One region of the Gorillibacterium terrae genome, then DNA from elsewhere that is predicted to be linked to it. Evidence: riboswitches for the same ligand, from Rfam matches in the RefSeq annotation. Region 1 holds a riboswitch; the other holds the start of a gene.
What was found. Region 1 has a riboswitch for S-adenosylmethionine ahead of metA (homoserine O-acetyltransferase MetA). Riboswitches for the same ligand answer to the same signal wherever they lie in the genome.
Positions count from the first base shown of each region.

Region 1 (8,067 bases):
TCTTCATCGGCGAGAGGATGGCGGCATGTGCGGACACCGGCTGTTGCTCATAGCTTTCTCGATTTGTTGCATTCTACTCCTAGGTCGGTCTCCGTCCATTCGCCTGCACCCCTTTCGAAGATGAAATCGGTCAGAGACGAACAAAAAGCCCCGCCAGCAAGGGGGGAGTACGCTCTAACTTGTCTAGTATACCGTGGACAATCCCATTGTTCAAGACACCCCTATCGGCATATTATGTGAAGGTTTGCGGAAGTTTCCGAAGCGGAGAGGCAAGCTGCCGGAGAGACCGGATTTTTTGCTTTGATCCGAGGAGAAAGTAGGCTAAGATCAGAGCAGGCCTATAGAAAGGGGTTACTACTCAAGGGGAGCGGGAACGAAGATGGAGCTCGTCAGTTTGGATTTGTTTCAAACGCTGGTCAATATCGACAGCCGCCGAGAGCAGGTATGGAAGCCGATTCTGCAGGGCGACTATGCCCCGTCCCTGGCGGAGACTTGCGCAGGGGCGCTGCGGGGTCACTTTTTCGATCAGTGGGCCCTGAGTCACACATCCGGCGCGTTCGTCTCCTTGCAGGAGGTATACGGACGCAGCTTTGCAGCCTACTTCGCCGAGACCGGACGAAGCTTTGATGCGGAGGAAGCCGTCGATATTCTGTTCCGCGAGCACCGGGCGGCGCCTTTTTATGAAGAGACGGCGGAGTTTCTGGGAAAGCTGATGAACACCCGGAAGGTGTGCATCGTGAGCGACGCCGATGAGGCGATGATCCCCGATTTCTGCGCAGCTTACGGAATCAAGCTGTTTACGTCGGAGGAGCACCGTTCGTACAAGAACGACGACCGCAATCGGATGTTTAAAGAAGTCATCCGGTACTACGGAGTGCAACCAAGCGAGATTCTGCATATCGGCGATTCGGTCAGCGATGTTCTCGGCGCGCGCCGGGAAGGGATTCGGACCTGCTGGATCAATCGGACCGGCAGCGTTTGGACGCAGGGGGCGGAGCCCGACTTTACGGTATTCTCCTTGCTGGAGCTGGAGGGCCTCCTGCAGACGGCCGAGGCAGGCCGATCGTGAAGCAAGAAGCCGGACAAGCTGCGGGCACAGCCGCAGAGAACCCTTCACGTTTTGCTTGACGCCCGGGTCTTTTTCCATTACAGTAAAGTTAATTTTCAGAACAATTGAATAAGTTGTTGCTCTTATCAAGAGTAGGTGTAGGGACGAGCCCGATGACACCCGGCAACCGGCAAACCTTTTCGCAAGGGGGCGCACGGTGCTAATTCTTGCAGAACGCGGAAGAAGCGCGGATCTGAGAGATGAGAGAGGACACGCGAACCAGTGGTGACGAGCGGCCTTTCTCTATCGAGAAAGGCCTTTTATTTTTACATGACGACAAGGAGTGAAGGATGTGCCGATTAAAGTTCCCGACCACTTGCCCGCCAAAGAAATTCTAAGCGGGGAAAATATCTTTGTCATGGATGAATCCCGAGCATTCCACCAAGACATCCGCCCCCTCAAGATCGCCATCCTGAACCTGATGCCGAACAAGGAGACGACCGAGACCCAACTGCTCCGGCTCATCGGCAACACGCCGCTGCAAGTCGAAGCCGTGCTGCTTCATCCGAAGACGCATCAATCCAAGAATACCTCGAGCGAGCACCTCGACGCCTTTTACCAAACCTTCGAGGACATCCGCGGCCAATTCTGGGATGGAATGATCATCACCGGCGCGCCGGTCGAGACGCTGCCCTTCGAGGAAGTGAATTACTGGCAGGAGCTTCAAGAGATCATGAGCTGGGCGAGAGATCATGTCACTTCGACGCTGTATATCTGTTGGGCCGCTCAGGCCGGCCTCTACCACCATTATGGCGTACCCAAGCATCCGCTCCCGGAAAAGATGTTCGGCGTCTTCCCGCATACGGTCACCCGCCGCAATGTGAAGCTTTTGCGCGGCTTCGATGACGTATTCTATGTCCCGCAATCCCGGCACACGGAGGTCCGCCGCGAGGATATCGAGAAGGCTCCCGAGCTGACCATCCTGTCGGAATCCGAGGAATCGGGGGTCTATCTCGTAACCGCGCGGGACGGGCGCGAGATCTTCGTGACCGGCCACTCCGAATACGACCCATACACGCTCAAGTGGGAGTATGACCGCGATATCGCCAAGGGCATGGACGTCCGGATTCCGAGCCATTATTACCCGGGCAACGATCCCGAACGCGAACCGATGACCCTGTGGAGGGGACACGCGAACCTGCTGTTCTCCAATTGGTTGAATTATTATGTCTATCAGGAAACGCCGTTCGACTGGAGCATATAAGACAGGAGAGGAATCCGCCCATGAAAATCGAAAGCCGCCTCGCCCAGATTGGTTCGATCAGCGAACCCGGCACGGGAGCCGTCAATTTCCCGATCTACCATTCCACCGCGTTCCGGCATCCGGCGCTCGGACAAAGCACCGGGTTCGATTATTCGCGCACCAAAAGCCCGACCCGCACCGTGCTGGAGCAAGCGGCGGCCGAGCTCGAAAGCGGCGACGCCGGCTTCGCCACGAGCTCCGGCATGGCGGCGCTCACGACGGTGTTCGCGCTGTTTCAGCAGGGCGACCATCTGCTCGTGTCGCTCGATCTGTACGGCGGCACCTTCCGCCTGCTGGAGCAGATCATGACCCGGTTCGGCGTCAACGCGAGCTACGTCGATACGAACGATTTGGCCGCGCTTGAAGAGCACCGATGTTCCGCGACCAAGGCGGTGCTGATCGAGACGCCGACCAATCCGCTGATGATGGTCACCGATTTGACCGAGGTGAGCGCCTGGGCGAAGCGGCACGGGCTCCTCACCATCGTCGACAACACCCTGCTCACCCCCTTCTTCCAGCGTCCGCTTACGCTGGGAGCGGATGTCGTCGTCCACAGCGCCACGAAATACCTCGGCGGGCACAACGATGTGCTCGCCGGGCTGATCGTGACCAAGGGCAAGGAGCTGTCCGAGCGGATGGGCTTCCTGCACAATTCGTACGGGGCGGTCCTCGGCCCGCAGGATTCGTGGCTGCTCATCCGCGGCATGAAGACGCTCGCGCTCCGGATGGAGCGCCATGAGGCGAATGCGCTTACCGTCGCCCGGTACCTGCAGGCGCATCCGCTGATCGCCGAGGTGTTCCATCCCGGCCTGCCCGACCACCCCGGTTACGAGATCCAGCGGCGTCAGGCTTCGGGCAACACCGGCATCTTCTCCTTCAAGGTGAAGGAGGCCGGTCTCGTCGAGCCGATCCTGCGCCACATCAAGCTGATCGCCTTCGCCGAGAGCCTGGGCGGCGTCGAATCGCTGATGACGTATCCGGCCGTGCAGACGCATGCCGACATTCCCGAGGACATACGCAGGCGGGTCGGCGTCGATGACCGGCTGCTGCGCTTCTCGGTCGGCATCGAGCACGCCGACGACCTGATCGCCGACCTCGGCCAGGCGCTCGCCGCGGCGGAAGCCGAATTGCACGCGAAAGGGGACCGCTGACCATGAGCCATTCCGAAGAACGCCGCACCTCGAAGACCGGGGATCAATTCGCCACCCGTCTGATCCATTTCGGAGCCGAGGTCGACCAAGCAACCGGCGCCTCCAGCGTCCCGCTGTATCAGGCCTCGACCTTCCATCACGCCTCGATCGACGCGCCGCCGCAGTACGACTATACCCGCTCCGGCAATCCGACCCGCCAAGCGCTGGAGGATTATATCGCCGGGCTGGAGGGCGGCGTGCGCGGCTTCGCCTTCGCCTCCGGGATGGCGGCGATTTCCACCGCCTTCCTGCTGCTGTCCGCGGGCGATCACCTGATCTGCACCGAAGACGTCTACGGCGGTACGTACCGGTTTCTCACCGTCGTCGCCAGCCGGCTCGGGATTGAGACGACCTTCGTCGACATGACCGATCTGGACGCCGTGAGGGCGGCCTTGAAGGACAATACCAAGGCGGTCTATATGGAGACGCCCTCCAACCCGACGCTGAAGATTACCGATGTGGCGGCGGTCGCCGCCTGGGCCAAGGAGTGCGGCCTGCTCACTCTGCTCGACAACACCTTCATGACCCCTTACCATCAGCGCCCGATCGAGCAGGGAGTGGATGTCGTGCTGCACAGCGCAACCAAGTTCCTCGGCGGCCACAGCGACCTGCTCGCCGGACTCGCCGTGGCGGCGGACGAGAACATCGCGGTCCGGCTGAAAATGCTGCAGAACAGCCTCGGCTCGGTGCTCGGCGTGCAGGATTCCTGGCTGCTCATGCGCGGGATGAAGACGCTTCAGGCGCGGATGGAGCACTCCGAGCGCAGCGCGCGCAAGCTGGCCGCCTGGCTGGCGGAGCGCCCCGATATCGCGCGGGTCTATTATCCCGGGCTTGCGGACCATCCGGGACGCGAAATCCACGAACGCCAGTCCAGCGGCTACGGGGCGGTCGTCTCCTTTGACACCGGCAGCGGCGAAGCCGCACGGCGGTTGATGGACAAGGTTCGTCTGCCGCTCGTGGCCGTCAGCCTCGGCGCCGTGGAAAGCATCCTGTCGTATCCGGCGCTCATGTCGCATGCGTCCATGCCGCAGGAAGTCCGCCATGCCCGCGGGATCGGCGACGGACTCCTGCGCTTCTCCGTGGGGCTCGAGGATGCGGACGACCTGATTGCCGACTTGGAGCAGGCCCTGGCCCGCTAACCCGAATCGGTTCGCCTTCTCCGTTAAGTCGTCCCGTTCGACGCCCGGACCTGGGATGTGCTACCATAGAAACGTAGGGTTGGACACATTTCCGACAAGCTTTCGGGAGAGGGGACAGACGCGAGATGAAGAAAGTGGATCACATTTTAGCCCGGGCTTTACTCGGGGAACGATTGACCGTCGAGGACGGAATCACCCTGTTTGAGTCGGACGAAATCGAGAAGCTGGGCCACACGGCCAACCGAATCATGCAAAAATGGCATCCCGATCCGGTGGCGACCTTCGTCATTGGCCGAAACATCAACTATACCAATATTTGCGATACCTATTGCCGGTTTTGCGCCTTCTACCGCCCGCCCGGTTCTCCGGAGGGCTACGTGCTTCCCGACGAGACCATTTTCCGCAAAATCCAGGAGACCCTCGACGTTGGCGGAACCGAAATCCTCATGCAGGGCGGGACGAACCCGGAGCTTCCCTTCCGGTATTACACCGATCTGCTGAAGGCGATTAAGGAACGGTTCCCCGGTATCACCATGCACTCGTTCTCCCCGGCGGAAATCCTGAAGATGCAGGAGGTATCGGACGGGCTGACGCTTGTGCAGGTCGTCCGCGACCTGCATGCCGCCGGACTGGATTCGCTGCCGGGAGGCGGAGCGGAGATTCTCGACGACCGGACCCGCAGCAAGATCAGCCGGAAGAAGGGCTCGTGGACCGACTGGATGCGGGTGATGGAGACCGCCCACTCCGTCGGGATGAGCACGACGGGAACGATGGTGATCGGCTTCGGAGAATCGCTGGAGGAGCGGGTCCTGCATATGGAGCGCATCCGCGACGCCCAAGACCGCACGCAGCGCGCGGGCCATCCGACACCCGGGTTTCTCGCGTTTATCCCCTGGACCTTCCAGCCGGACAACACCAACATGAGCAAGACGGAAAAGGCGACCCCTGAGGAGTACCTGAAGACGCTGGCGATCAGCCGCATCTTCCTCGACAATATCCCGAATTTCCAAGCCTCTTGGGTAACGATGGGACCGGAGATCGGCAAGCTCACGCTCTCCTACGGCTGCAACGACTTCGGCAGCACCATGATCGAGGAGAATGTCGTGTCCGCCGCCGGAACTACGCACAAGGTCAACATCGGCTCGACGCTTGCGCTGATTCGCGAGGCGGGCAAGATTCCCGCCCAGCGCAACACCCGCTACGAGATTCTCCGCACCTTCCAGGAGGATTCGGCGGTGGAGAAGGACTTCATCATGCAAAATTGATCCGCTAACCGCCGTTTTCCTGCCAAATACTTGGTTGTATATCGCCACCCCCCGGGCCATATACTTTATTGTGTCGCAAGACCGATAAGGCCCGGGGGGTGCTTACGCTTGGATCAGTTCAGGATCGCGCTCATGAAGGGCCCGGACGCGAGAGCCGGTAAGCTTCGGGAAAAGCTTGTTCAGCAGATCGGGACGCTGTCCTTTCTCGTCTCGCTCGATATGGAGGCCTATGCCGGCCACCGCCTGTTTCGCTGCTCCCGCATCGGGGAAGACAAATGGAGCGCGGCGGAGCGCAAGCGGGTCCGGCGCGAGCTCGCCCGCGCCGTCGCCCGGTTCATCTTGGAAGACGAAGAGGACGCGCTTCTGAAGCAAATTTTTGCCCGCGAATACCGGTACAAGACCGAGTCCGATCTCGAGAAGCTCCTGGCGTACTGCCGTTTGCCGGGCGAATCGGGGGAGGAGCCGGCCCGCAGGAAAACGCAGGCGATTCGTCTGTTCAAGGAATTGGCCGACGCGATCGAGGACTGCCTGCAGACGCATGGGATCGTCAACGTCGAAGGCGTGATGGAATTCCGCTTGGCCGGGTACCGCAAGGAATTGAAGGAAACGGCCGATTACGCCGTGGATGAGTATCTCATGGATAAGCAGTACCAGGAATTCATCGCCCTGCTCAAATATTTCGTCTTGGTCCAGCAGGTGAAAATCCCTTCGGTTCATGTTCTGCATCGCGGCGGCTCCGAATTCGAGCTGCTCGACGACAAAATGGAGGCGCTCGAGCCGGTGAGGTCGGAAGGCATCTCCTATGAGACGCTGGAGAAGGAGCTCAACTTCGAGGACCTGATCGTAAGCTCGCTTATCACCATGGCGCCGGAACGGATTTACATCCATACGGGGTTTCCGGAAGCACAGGTGATTCGAACCATCCGCCAGATCTTCGAGGACCGGGTGATTCTTTGCGACAGCATCGCCAAATAATCGGGGCGCTCCGCGGGGTCGAAGTTGACTTCCGGCGGAGCCGTTTTTATAATAATAGTAAGTGCCACAAGCAAAACGCGTTGACCAAAGACACGAATCTTCCGCATACGGTTCAGAGAGAGAGGCACGGGTGGAAGCCTCTTCCGGAGGGCGGCGGATTTACCCCTTTGCAGCAGCGGCTGGGAACGCCGACATGCGGCCGAAAGACGGCTGCCCTCGGTCAGTATCCGCCGCCGGTTCATCCCCGGTACCGGATGCCAGAGGACAGCGGCTTTCGAATGCGGACGGACGCTGTCAAAGTAGGGTGGAACCACGAGACCAACACGCGCTCGTCCCTGGGGACGAAGCGTGTTTTTTATGTTTATTTAGCCTAACACGACAAAGGAGTGCTTGAGGGATGGTAATCAAAGTGACGCTGCCGGACGGCGCGGTGCGCGAATATGCGGCCGGCGTAACCGTGGAATCGATCGCCGAATCGATCAGTGCGGGATTGAAGAAGAATGCGGTGGGCGGCAAGGTGAACGGCAAGCTGGTGGACCTGACAACGCCGGTTACGGAAGACGCGGCGGTGGAGATCGTGACGCTGGACAGCCCGGACGGGCTCTTCATCATGCGGCACAGCACCGCGCATCTGATGGCGCAGGCGATCAAGCGCCTATATGGGGCGGAGAATGTGCATCTGGGCGTCGGGCCCGTGATCGAAGACGGGTTCTACTACGATATTGATCTGGACACGCCGATTTCCTCGGAAGACCTGGCCAAGATCGAGAAGGAAATGGACAAGATCGTCAAGGAAAACCTGCCGATCACCCGCCGCGAGGTTTCCCGCGAGCAGGCGCTGCGGATCTATGAGCAGCTCGGCGATCCGCTGAAGGTTGAGCTGATCACCGATCTGCCGGAGGATTCCGTCATCAGCATCTACGACCAGGGCGAATTCTTCGACCTGTGCCGCGGTCCGCACGTTCCCTCGACCGGCCGGATCAAGGCCTTCAAGCTGCTGAACGTGGCCGGCGCTTACTGGCGGGGAGACGCCAAGAACAAGATGCTCCAGCGCATCTACGGCACGGCGTTTGCCAAGAAGGCCGAACTGGACGAGCATCTCTTCCTGCTGGAGGAAGCCAAGAAGCGCGACCACCGCAAGCTGGGC
Region 1 covers NZ_JBPPGI010000001.1:803,269-811,335, forward strand. Annotated here, with positions in the region: gene ACSEXS_RS03335 (HAD family hydrolase) at 380-1,069, shown strand; SAM riboswitch class I at 1,189-1,315, shown strand; gene metA (homoserine O-acetyltransferase MetA) at 1,401-2,312, shown strand; gene ACSEXS_RS03345 (PLP-dependent transferase) at 2,333-3,502, shown strand; gene ACSEXS_RS03350 (PLP-dependent transferase) at 3,505-4,680, shown strand; gene mqnC (cyclic dehypoxanthinyl futalosine synthase) at 4,806-5,945, shown strand; gene ytxC (sporulation protein YtxC) at 6,054-6,920, shown strand; gene thrS (threonine--tRNA ligase) at 7,318-8,067, shown strand, end outside.

Region 2 (8,067 bases), on a different contig from region 1:
GCGGTTCTGGTGTCCTGGGCGCTGGTGCCGCTTGTCCGTTCGCCGCTCGTGCGGTTTCTGCTACCCGTTGCATTCGGGCTTGCCTATGCTTCGACCGATGAGCTTCATCAATATTTCACCGGCGATCGGACTCCGCTCGTTCAAGATGTTCTGCTCGACGGATTTGGGGCGCTCTGCGGAGCCTTGATCGTGTTGCTCGTGTGGCGAATTCGCCGCAAAGACAGGAGTACCCCTTCTCCGCGATAGCGGCAGAATGGGGGAGGGCACTCCTTGGTATTCGTAACAGGTTCCTGACTAAAAGGAGACAAGGGATTCAGGGATTCTCCGTTACATGGGAAGATGGCGAGGTGCTGGTCGGTGCAAGACTTTTTCCATTGAAAGGAGAAGGCGAAACCTCTGTCCCTACGCTAGCTGCGGATGGTGACTCGGGTGCCGATGGAGACCTGCGAGGCCAACTCCAGCACATCGTTGTTGTACATGCGAATGCAGCCGTGCGAGACCAGATGTCCGATTGAGGACGGGTCGTTGGTGCCATGAATGCCGTAATGCGGCTTGGACAAGCCCATCCAGAAGACGCCGAAGGGGCCGCCCGGATTCGGGACCTTGTTGATGATCGAGAATTCGCCTTGGGGCGTAGCCGTTACCATGCGGCCGATCCCCACGGGAAAAGCCCGGATGACGGTATCGTCATCCAGCAGGTAGAGCTGACGGTCGGACAAGTCGATGATGATGCGGCGGGTAGGCATGGGAGAAGGAGCTCCTTTCGGATAAAGGGTATCGGTTGTTTTTGGAGTAGACGGAGCCGGCATTGATTTAAAGGATAGGGGGAGGTACATAAGAAAGGCGCCGGTGCTTTACCCTATGCGTGAACGGCAGACGGGGTACCGGGAAAGTTTTTGCTGGAAAATGCCGCAATTTTGAATACAATTGCCCTCTTTCCACGTATATATCGTATGTCTTACGCCAATGCGGAGGTGATGGGGGATGGAATGGATCATCTGGCTGGTGATTGCCGCTATTTTGCTGGTGGCGGAAGTGTTTACGTTGACGTTTTATTTGCTCTGGCTGGGAATCGGCGCTTTGGTCGGCGGTCTGATCTCGCTCGTGCTGCCGGATGCGTATCTGCTGCAGGTGGTGGTCGGCGGATTGACAGCGCTTGCGCTGACTGCTTTTACGAAGCCGCTCACGAAGAAGCTGCGGGCTTCCCGAGGGTTCCGCGACGCGATTGACGATCTGATCGGCAAGCAGGGCGTGGTCCTCGAAGGACCGGGGGAGAATGGACTCGGCATCGTCCGGATCGGCAACGAAACCTGGAGCGCACGCTCGGAAGGGCCGCTCGTTCCGGGAGATCCGGTGATTGTGGTACATCGCGGCAGTACGGTCGTTGAAGTGCAAAAATGGGAGGGAGTGTAGCGAATGAACAGTACGTTGATTATTGCGGTGGTTGTGGTGATCGTGGTTGTGGTGCTGGTGGCGATGACGGTCAAGGTCGTTCCGCAGCAGCGGGTCGGGGTCGTGGAACGATTGGGGAAATTCCACCGGCTGTTGACCCCGGGTCTCAATATCCTGATTCCGATCATCGAGCAGGTGCGCATCTATCACGACTTGCGGATTCAGCAGGCCAACGTGCCGCCGCAGATGGTCATCACCAAGGATAACGTCCAGGTGCAGATCGACAACATCATCTTCTATCAAGTCGTCGGTCCCGAGCAGGCCACGTACGGAATCCTAGACTATGTGTCCGGCGTGCGCAACATCACGACGGCGACGCTCCGGCAGATCATCGGCAAGATGGAGCTGGACGAAACCCTGTCCGGCCGGGAAAAGATCTCCGCCGAAATGCGCGTAGCCCTGGACGAAGCGACGGAGAAATGGGGCGTCCGCATCGAGCGCGTCGAGGTCGTCGACATCAAGCCGCCGATGGACATCCAGGAAGCGATGGATAAGCAGATGAAGGCGGAGCGCAGCAAGCGGGCCATCGTATTGGAGGCGGAAGCGGCGAAGCAGGACATGATCCTGCGCGCGGAAGGCGACAAGCAGAGCAAGATCCTCAAGGCCGAGGGCGAGCGGGAAGCCCGCATCCGCCAGGCGGAAGGGATTCGTCAGGCCACCGAGCTGGAAGCGCTCGGCCAGGCGAAGGCCATCCACTCCGTGGCGGAAGCCGAGAAGGCGCGGATCGAGCTCTTGAAGGAAGCCGGTCTCGACGAGAACGTGCTCGCCTACAAATCGTTCGAATCGCTGAACGAGATTGCCAAGGGCGCAGCCAACAAGGTCTTCCTGCCGACGGGAGCGATGGATACGCTCGCCAGCATGGGCGCGATTGGCGAGGTGTTTAAGGGAAAGAACAGCAAAGAAGGCGCGAAATAACCGATACCGACCGCTACCATCCGTAGAACATCTGCAGGCCAGGTCCTCGCTCAGTCAAAGGACCTGGCCTTTTGCATAGACACGGATGGAACGAAAGGAGGAAACGCAGGGTGAATTCATCGTTCGGAAGCACGGGCGGAGAGTGGCTTTTCAGAGGGATGCCGGCTTTTATCGTCATCATCTTCGTTGTCATTATCGGGACAATCCTGTTCGCGGTCATCCGCGGAGTGGGGGAATGGTCGCGCAACAACAGCATGCCGGTGCGGACCGAGCATGCGCGCCTCGTCAGCAAGCGAACCAATGTCAGCCACAGCATGGACCCGGACGGCACGGGGCCGATGACGTCGAGCACAAGCACAAGCTATTACGTCACGTATCAGATCGGCAGCGGCGAGCGGATGGAATTTGCGGTACGGGGCAATGAATACGGAATGCTGGCGCAGGGGGACGAGGGCGAGCTGACCTATCAGGGAACGCGATACCACGGGTTCCGGCGCTATCCCTAAGAAATCCCGGGCCTGGGCGGGGGGAGCAGACCTTAAAAAAACGCCCCTCCCGACGGGATGAGCGCTTGGTCAATCAAATCGGACGAATCTATGAGAACCGCCGTCTACAGATCGGAGAGGTACCGTTCGATGCGAGCCGTGATGAAGGAAATGCCGATCTCGTTCTCTCCGCCTTCGGGGATGATGATGTCGGCGTATTTTTTGGAAGGCTCGACGAATGCGTCATGCATGGGCTTGACCGAAAGCATGTACTGCTCGTGGACCGATTCGAGCGTGCGGGCGCGTTCGTTGATATCGCGGAGAATGCGCCGCAGGATGCGGACGTCCGATTCGGTGTCGACGAAGATTTTGATGTCCAGCATCTCACGCAGCTCCTTGTCCACCAGGACGTGCATGCCTTCGATGATCGTCACCGGCCGAACCTCGATCCGTTGGGTGCGGGGCGATCGGGTATGACTGGTGAAATCGTAGGTCGGCATGTCGATCGGGCTGCCGCCCTTCAACTGAACCAATTGCCGAATGAGCAGGGCGTTGTCGAACGAATCCGGATGATCGTAATTGATGCGCTTGCGTTCCTCGAAGGGCAGCGCGGAGCCGTCCGCGTAGTAATTGTCTTGGGAGATCAATGCCACATTGTGCGGCCCCAACTGCTGGGTGATGGCGCGGGCCACCGTGGATTTTCCCGAGCCGGTTCCCCCGGCAATCCCGATAATAAGCACGTAAATCCTCCTAATCTGTGCATGCATGTCTCAAATTGTAACATAGCCGGAGGAAGCCGGACAATACAAGGAAACGATTCTCAGAGCTCTGTCGAAAAATGGACAAATGAAAAACCCCGGAGCGGATTCCGGGGTTTGTGGGTTGGCGTTGTCACTCGGGTGTATGTACCGGGGGGTATGGATGCGGCCTCCGGATCAGACGGGAACCTTGATTTTGCTCATCTCCGTTTTGACGAGCTGGGTGAGTTCATCCTCGTATCCCTTGGTAATCCGGTATTTGCGGACAAAATCGTTCACGAATTGCCGGGCGTCCTTCGGCTGGTAGATGCGGGCAAGTTCAATCAGGCTTTGCTTGACTTCATCGGTTTTTTTGGCCACAACGGTTTCCTCCCCATGAATCGCAGAATTGGTGCCTGTATCTCTAAGATATACATGCTGACGCGCGCTTAGAAATCATTACCCGAATCCGGCCCTTTCAAACCGTTGCCTCATTGTATCATATTTGCCCCTGGCGTTGGGTGATTTGTGCGAAAATTAAGAAAATAGTCTCAAATGAGAAACCGCCCGGTCCAGCGGGACACGGGCGGCTTAAGGAAGTCTGCGATAAGCCGGCGACCGTACTGCCAATGCGGCTTGCAGCTTCGGCTGCGGATCGAGACGGGTTGAACGGTGAGGGACATTCCGGGCGGCGGCCGCAGAACCGGTCCGACCGCGCAAGCTGCCGAATCAGAACGCGGGCACGATGGCTTCGCCGTACTTCTCTTGGATGAACTTCTTCACCTCGTCGGAGTTCAGCGCCTTGGCGAGCTTCTGGAGGGCCTCCGAGTCCTTGTTGTCTTCGCGGGAGACGAGAATGTTCACATAGGGCGAGTCTTTGTCCTCCAGGACGAGGGCGTCCTTGGTCGGCGACAGATTGGCTGCGAGCGCATAGTTGGTGTTGATGACGGCGGCGTCGACTTCGTCCAGGCTGCGCGGGATCATCGCAGCGTCCAGCGGTTTAAAGGTGAGGTTCTTGGCATTCTGGGTGATGTCCTTCTCGGTCGCCGAGTAGCCGACGCCGTCCTTCAGTTGGATCAGGCCGGCCTTGGCGATAAGCAGCAGGGCGCGGCTGAAGTTGCTGGGATCGTTCGGTACGGCGATGGTCGCTCCGTCCTTCAGCTCATCGAGCTTGGTTACCTTGCGGGAATAGAGGCCGATCGGTTCGATGTGCACACCGGTGACTTCCACCAGCTTGAGCCCGCGCTCCTTGTTCTGCTGCTCCAGGTAAGGGATGTGCTGGAAGAAGTTCGCGTCGAGCTGCTTTTCGGCGACTTGGGTGTTCGGCAGCACGTAATCGTTGAAGACCTTCACCTCCAGCTTGACGCCTTCCTTGGCGAGAATCGGCTTCAGGTGCTCCAGAATCTCGGCATGCGGGACGGCGGTCGCTCCGACCTTGAGCGTATCCTCCGATTTCCCGCAAGCGCCGAGGCTTACGGCGAGAACGAGCGATGCGGCGACGGTCAACCATTTTTTCATAGAAACCCCTCCAATGAATGTGATGAACTGATTTATCTGGTCGGCCGGGTGGTCAGGCTCACTTGCGGATATACCGCCGGACGAGCCGGTCCCCGGCCGTTTGCAGCAGCTGGACCAGGATGATGAGGATAAGGACCGTGACGATCAGGACGCCGGGCTGGAAGCCGTAATATCCGAAGCGGATCGCCAGGTCGCCGAGCCCGCCTGCGCCGACGGCGCCGGCCATCGCCGTGTAGGAAACCAGGTTGACGGCGGTGATGGTCACGGCGGCGATCAGGCCGGGGCGGGATTCCGGCAGCAGCACCCGCAGGATGATCTGCAGGCGGCTCGCGCCCATCGCCTGCGACGCTTCGATCACGCCGCGGTCGACCTCGCGCAGCGTCGTCTCCACGAGGCGGGCGAAGAATGGGGCGGCGGCGATGACGAGCGGCGGAATCGCCCCCGGCACGTCGATCGTGGTGCCGACGAGCAGCTTGGTGAGCGGGAAGGCGACGATCATCAGGATGATGAACGGGACCGAGCGCAGGATGTTGACGACAAAGGACAGCACCGCGTAGAGCGGGCGGTTCTGCAACAGCTGGCCGGGCGCGGTCAGGAACAGCAGGATGCCGAGCGGGAGTCCGATCACCGCGGTGAACAGGACCGAGATGCCGAGCATCAGCAGGGTGGAGATGACGCCCCCGCCGATCTGGGACCAGTCGATCGCGGCATACCACTCTTGGAGCTTGCCGCCGTTTGCCGCGAGGGCGGCGACGGCAGCATAGGCGGATGGAAACCCTAACTCTCCGTTCACAGCGTCTCCACCTCCACTCCGCGGCTCTGCAGCAGCCGGGCGGTCTCCTTAATCTGGGCGGGCGTGCCGTCCAGGTTGACGACAAGCTGACCGTAAGGGGTATCCTTCATGCGGGAGATGGTGCCCTGCAGGATGGCGAAGGAGGTGCCGGTCTCGCGCATCGTCTCGAAGAGCACCGGTTCGTAGGTCTTCTCGCCGACGAAGGTCAGCCGGATGATGTTGCGTTTGCCCGCCGCTTTCTCGCGTTCAAGGGTATCCCTTAGCTCCGCCGACTCTTCGACCTGCTCGATGAACTCGCGCGTCGTCGGATGCTGCGGTCGCAGGAACACATCCAGCACCGGCCCGCTCTCCACGATCCGGCCGGCCTGAATCACGGCGAGCCGGTCGCATACCTGGCGGATGACGTGCATCTCGTGCGTGATGAGCACGATGGTCAGCCCGAACCGCCGGTTGATGTCCTTGAGCAGCGCGAGGATCGAGGCGGTCGTCTGCGGGTCGAGCGCCGAGGTGGCCTCGTCGCAAAGCAGCACCTGCGGATCGGCCGCGAGCGCTCGGGCAATGCCGACGCGCTGCTTCTGGCCGCCGGAGAGCTGGGCGGGGTACTTGTTCCGCTGCTCCTCCAGCCCGACCAGTTGGACCAGCTCGCTAACGCGGCGGTCGATCTCCTCCTTCGGCCGCTTCGCCAGGCGGAGCGGGAAAGCGATGTTGTCCGCTACCGTGGCGGAGGACAGCAGGTTGAAGTGCTGGAAGATCATGCCGATCTTCCGGCGGCTGGCCTGCAGCTCGCGCTCGGGCAGGGAGGTGAGATCGGTGCCGCCGACGAGGACGCGGCCTTCGGTCGGCCGCTCCAGGAGGTTGATACAGCGGATCAGCGTGCTCTTGCCCGCGCCGGAATGGCCGATGATGCCGAAGATTTCCCCCGGCTCCACGGCGAGGTTGATATCGGTCAGCGCGGGCACCGCGGCGCCCTTGACCGTGAACTGCTTGGAAACGTGCTCGAGACGGATCAAAGCGGAGACGTCCTTTCTTGATAAAACTTGGTAATCGCATCGAAATGGACGGAATTAAACCTGCGAGAATTCCTCGGGCCTTGCAAGGCCGGGTTTTGTTGGCCTGAGCTTTGCCGGCTGGGTCCCGGTTCTGAGCCTTTTAGCCCGGTTCCGCCAGAGTTTTGCCAAACGGGGTTTGCCGGATCAGGATGCAAAAAGGCCCCTTTTTCCTATGAAAAAAGGGCCTTGGATGATTGCTCTCTCGGGTCCCTTCTCATTGGCCGGAGCGAATGCTCCGCAGGAATTGGCACCAATTTTCCCGTCCGAACCGGACGAGACGGTTGCCGTGGCATCGTCGGGCCTTTCCCTCCGCCACTCTTAATAAGAAGTACCATTGCTATTCAGTTAGTAACTCTTTCGGTGAACCGAATAAGCTATAGCTAGGAGTATATAACACACCCCGCGAATCTGTCAACGGGTGTGATCTTTCCAGTACATATTCCACTGCTCGGGCGGGCCCAGTCGGTTCGTTTTCCGGGTGTACTTTTGATGGGATTAAAGGAGCGGGCTCATGCGGGGTAACCGGATTAAAGCGGAGGACGCTAAGATAGTTGCAGATTGAGGCATTCTCTGTTTCAACCCTTTGCTTCCCGGGTAAGGTTACCTCGTGCTTTTCTTCCGGCAAGGATTTACCCACTCACTGGCTAAGGAGGAGATTCGCAATGGCAACGGAAGTGAAAGTGGCGGCAACGCTCGAGGAAGCCCGGGAAGCCGTTCAGGCCTTCAGCACGGCAGGGTATGGCCGAGATCACGTTTATGTCTTAACCCATGACGGGGAAGGGACCGATTTTGTCGCCTACCAGACCGGCGCGAACGAGCCTGGCGTGAAGGAAGAGGGCTTTATGAACGCCCTCGCCAATCTGTTCCGCTCCAAGGGCGATCAGCTCCGATCGAAGCTGGAAAGTCTGGGCGTCGGCGAAGCGGAAGCGGCCGATCTGGAAAATGAGCTGGACATGGGCAAAATCGTCGTGGTGGCGAGCCGATAGGGCCGTCGCGCGAAAGAGAGCCGGGAACCGTCGAACGTCCGGCGCATTAATTGCTATAGGTTATGAACTCTTCGGCTGCCCTGTCCTCATGAGGGCACCCAAGGTGCGGCGGAAGAGATACATATACATATT
Region 2 covers NZ_JBPPGI010000005.1:118,655-126,721, forward strand. Annotated here, with positions in the region: gene ACSEXS_RS17465 (VanZ family protein) at 1-246, shown strand, start outside; gene ACSEXS_RS17470 (L,D-transpeptidase) at 408-746, opposite strand; gene ACSEXS_RS17475 (NfeD family protein) at 985-1,413, shown strand; gene ACSEXS_RS17480 (SPFH domain-containing protein) at 1,417-2,367, shown strand; gene ACSEXS_RS17485 (DUF2500 domain-containing protein) at 2,478-2,873, shown strand; gene udk (uridine kinase) at 2,978-3,592, opposite strand; gene ACSEXS_RS17495 (hypothetical protein) at 3,788-3,970, opposite strand; gene ACSEXS_RS17500 (MetQ/NlpA family ABC transporter substrate-binding protein) at 4,319-5,107, opposite strand; gene ACSEXS_RS17505 (methionine ABC transporter permease) at 5,166-5,810, opposite strand; gene ACSEXS_RS17510 (methionine ABC transporter ATP-binding protein) at 5,897-6,910, opposite strand; SAM riboswitch class I at 7,161-7,277, opposite strand; gene ACSEXS_RS17515 (YflT domain-containing protein) at 7,612-7,935, shown strand.
Region 2: linked by a shared signal. The riboswitch ahead of ACSEXS_RS17510 (methionine ABC transporter ATP-binding protein) and the one ahead of metA (homoserine O-acetyltransferase MetA) in region 1 are both predicted to bind S-adenosylmethionine.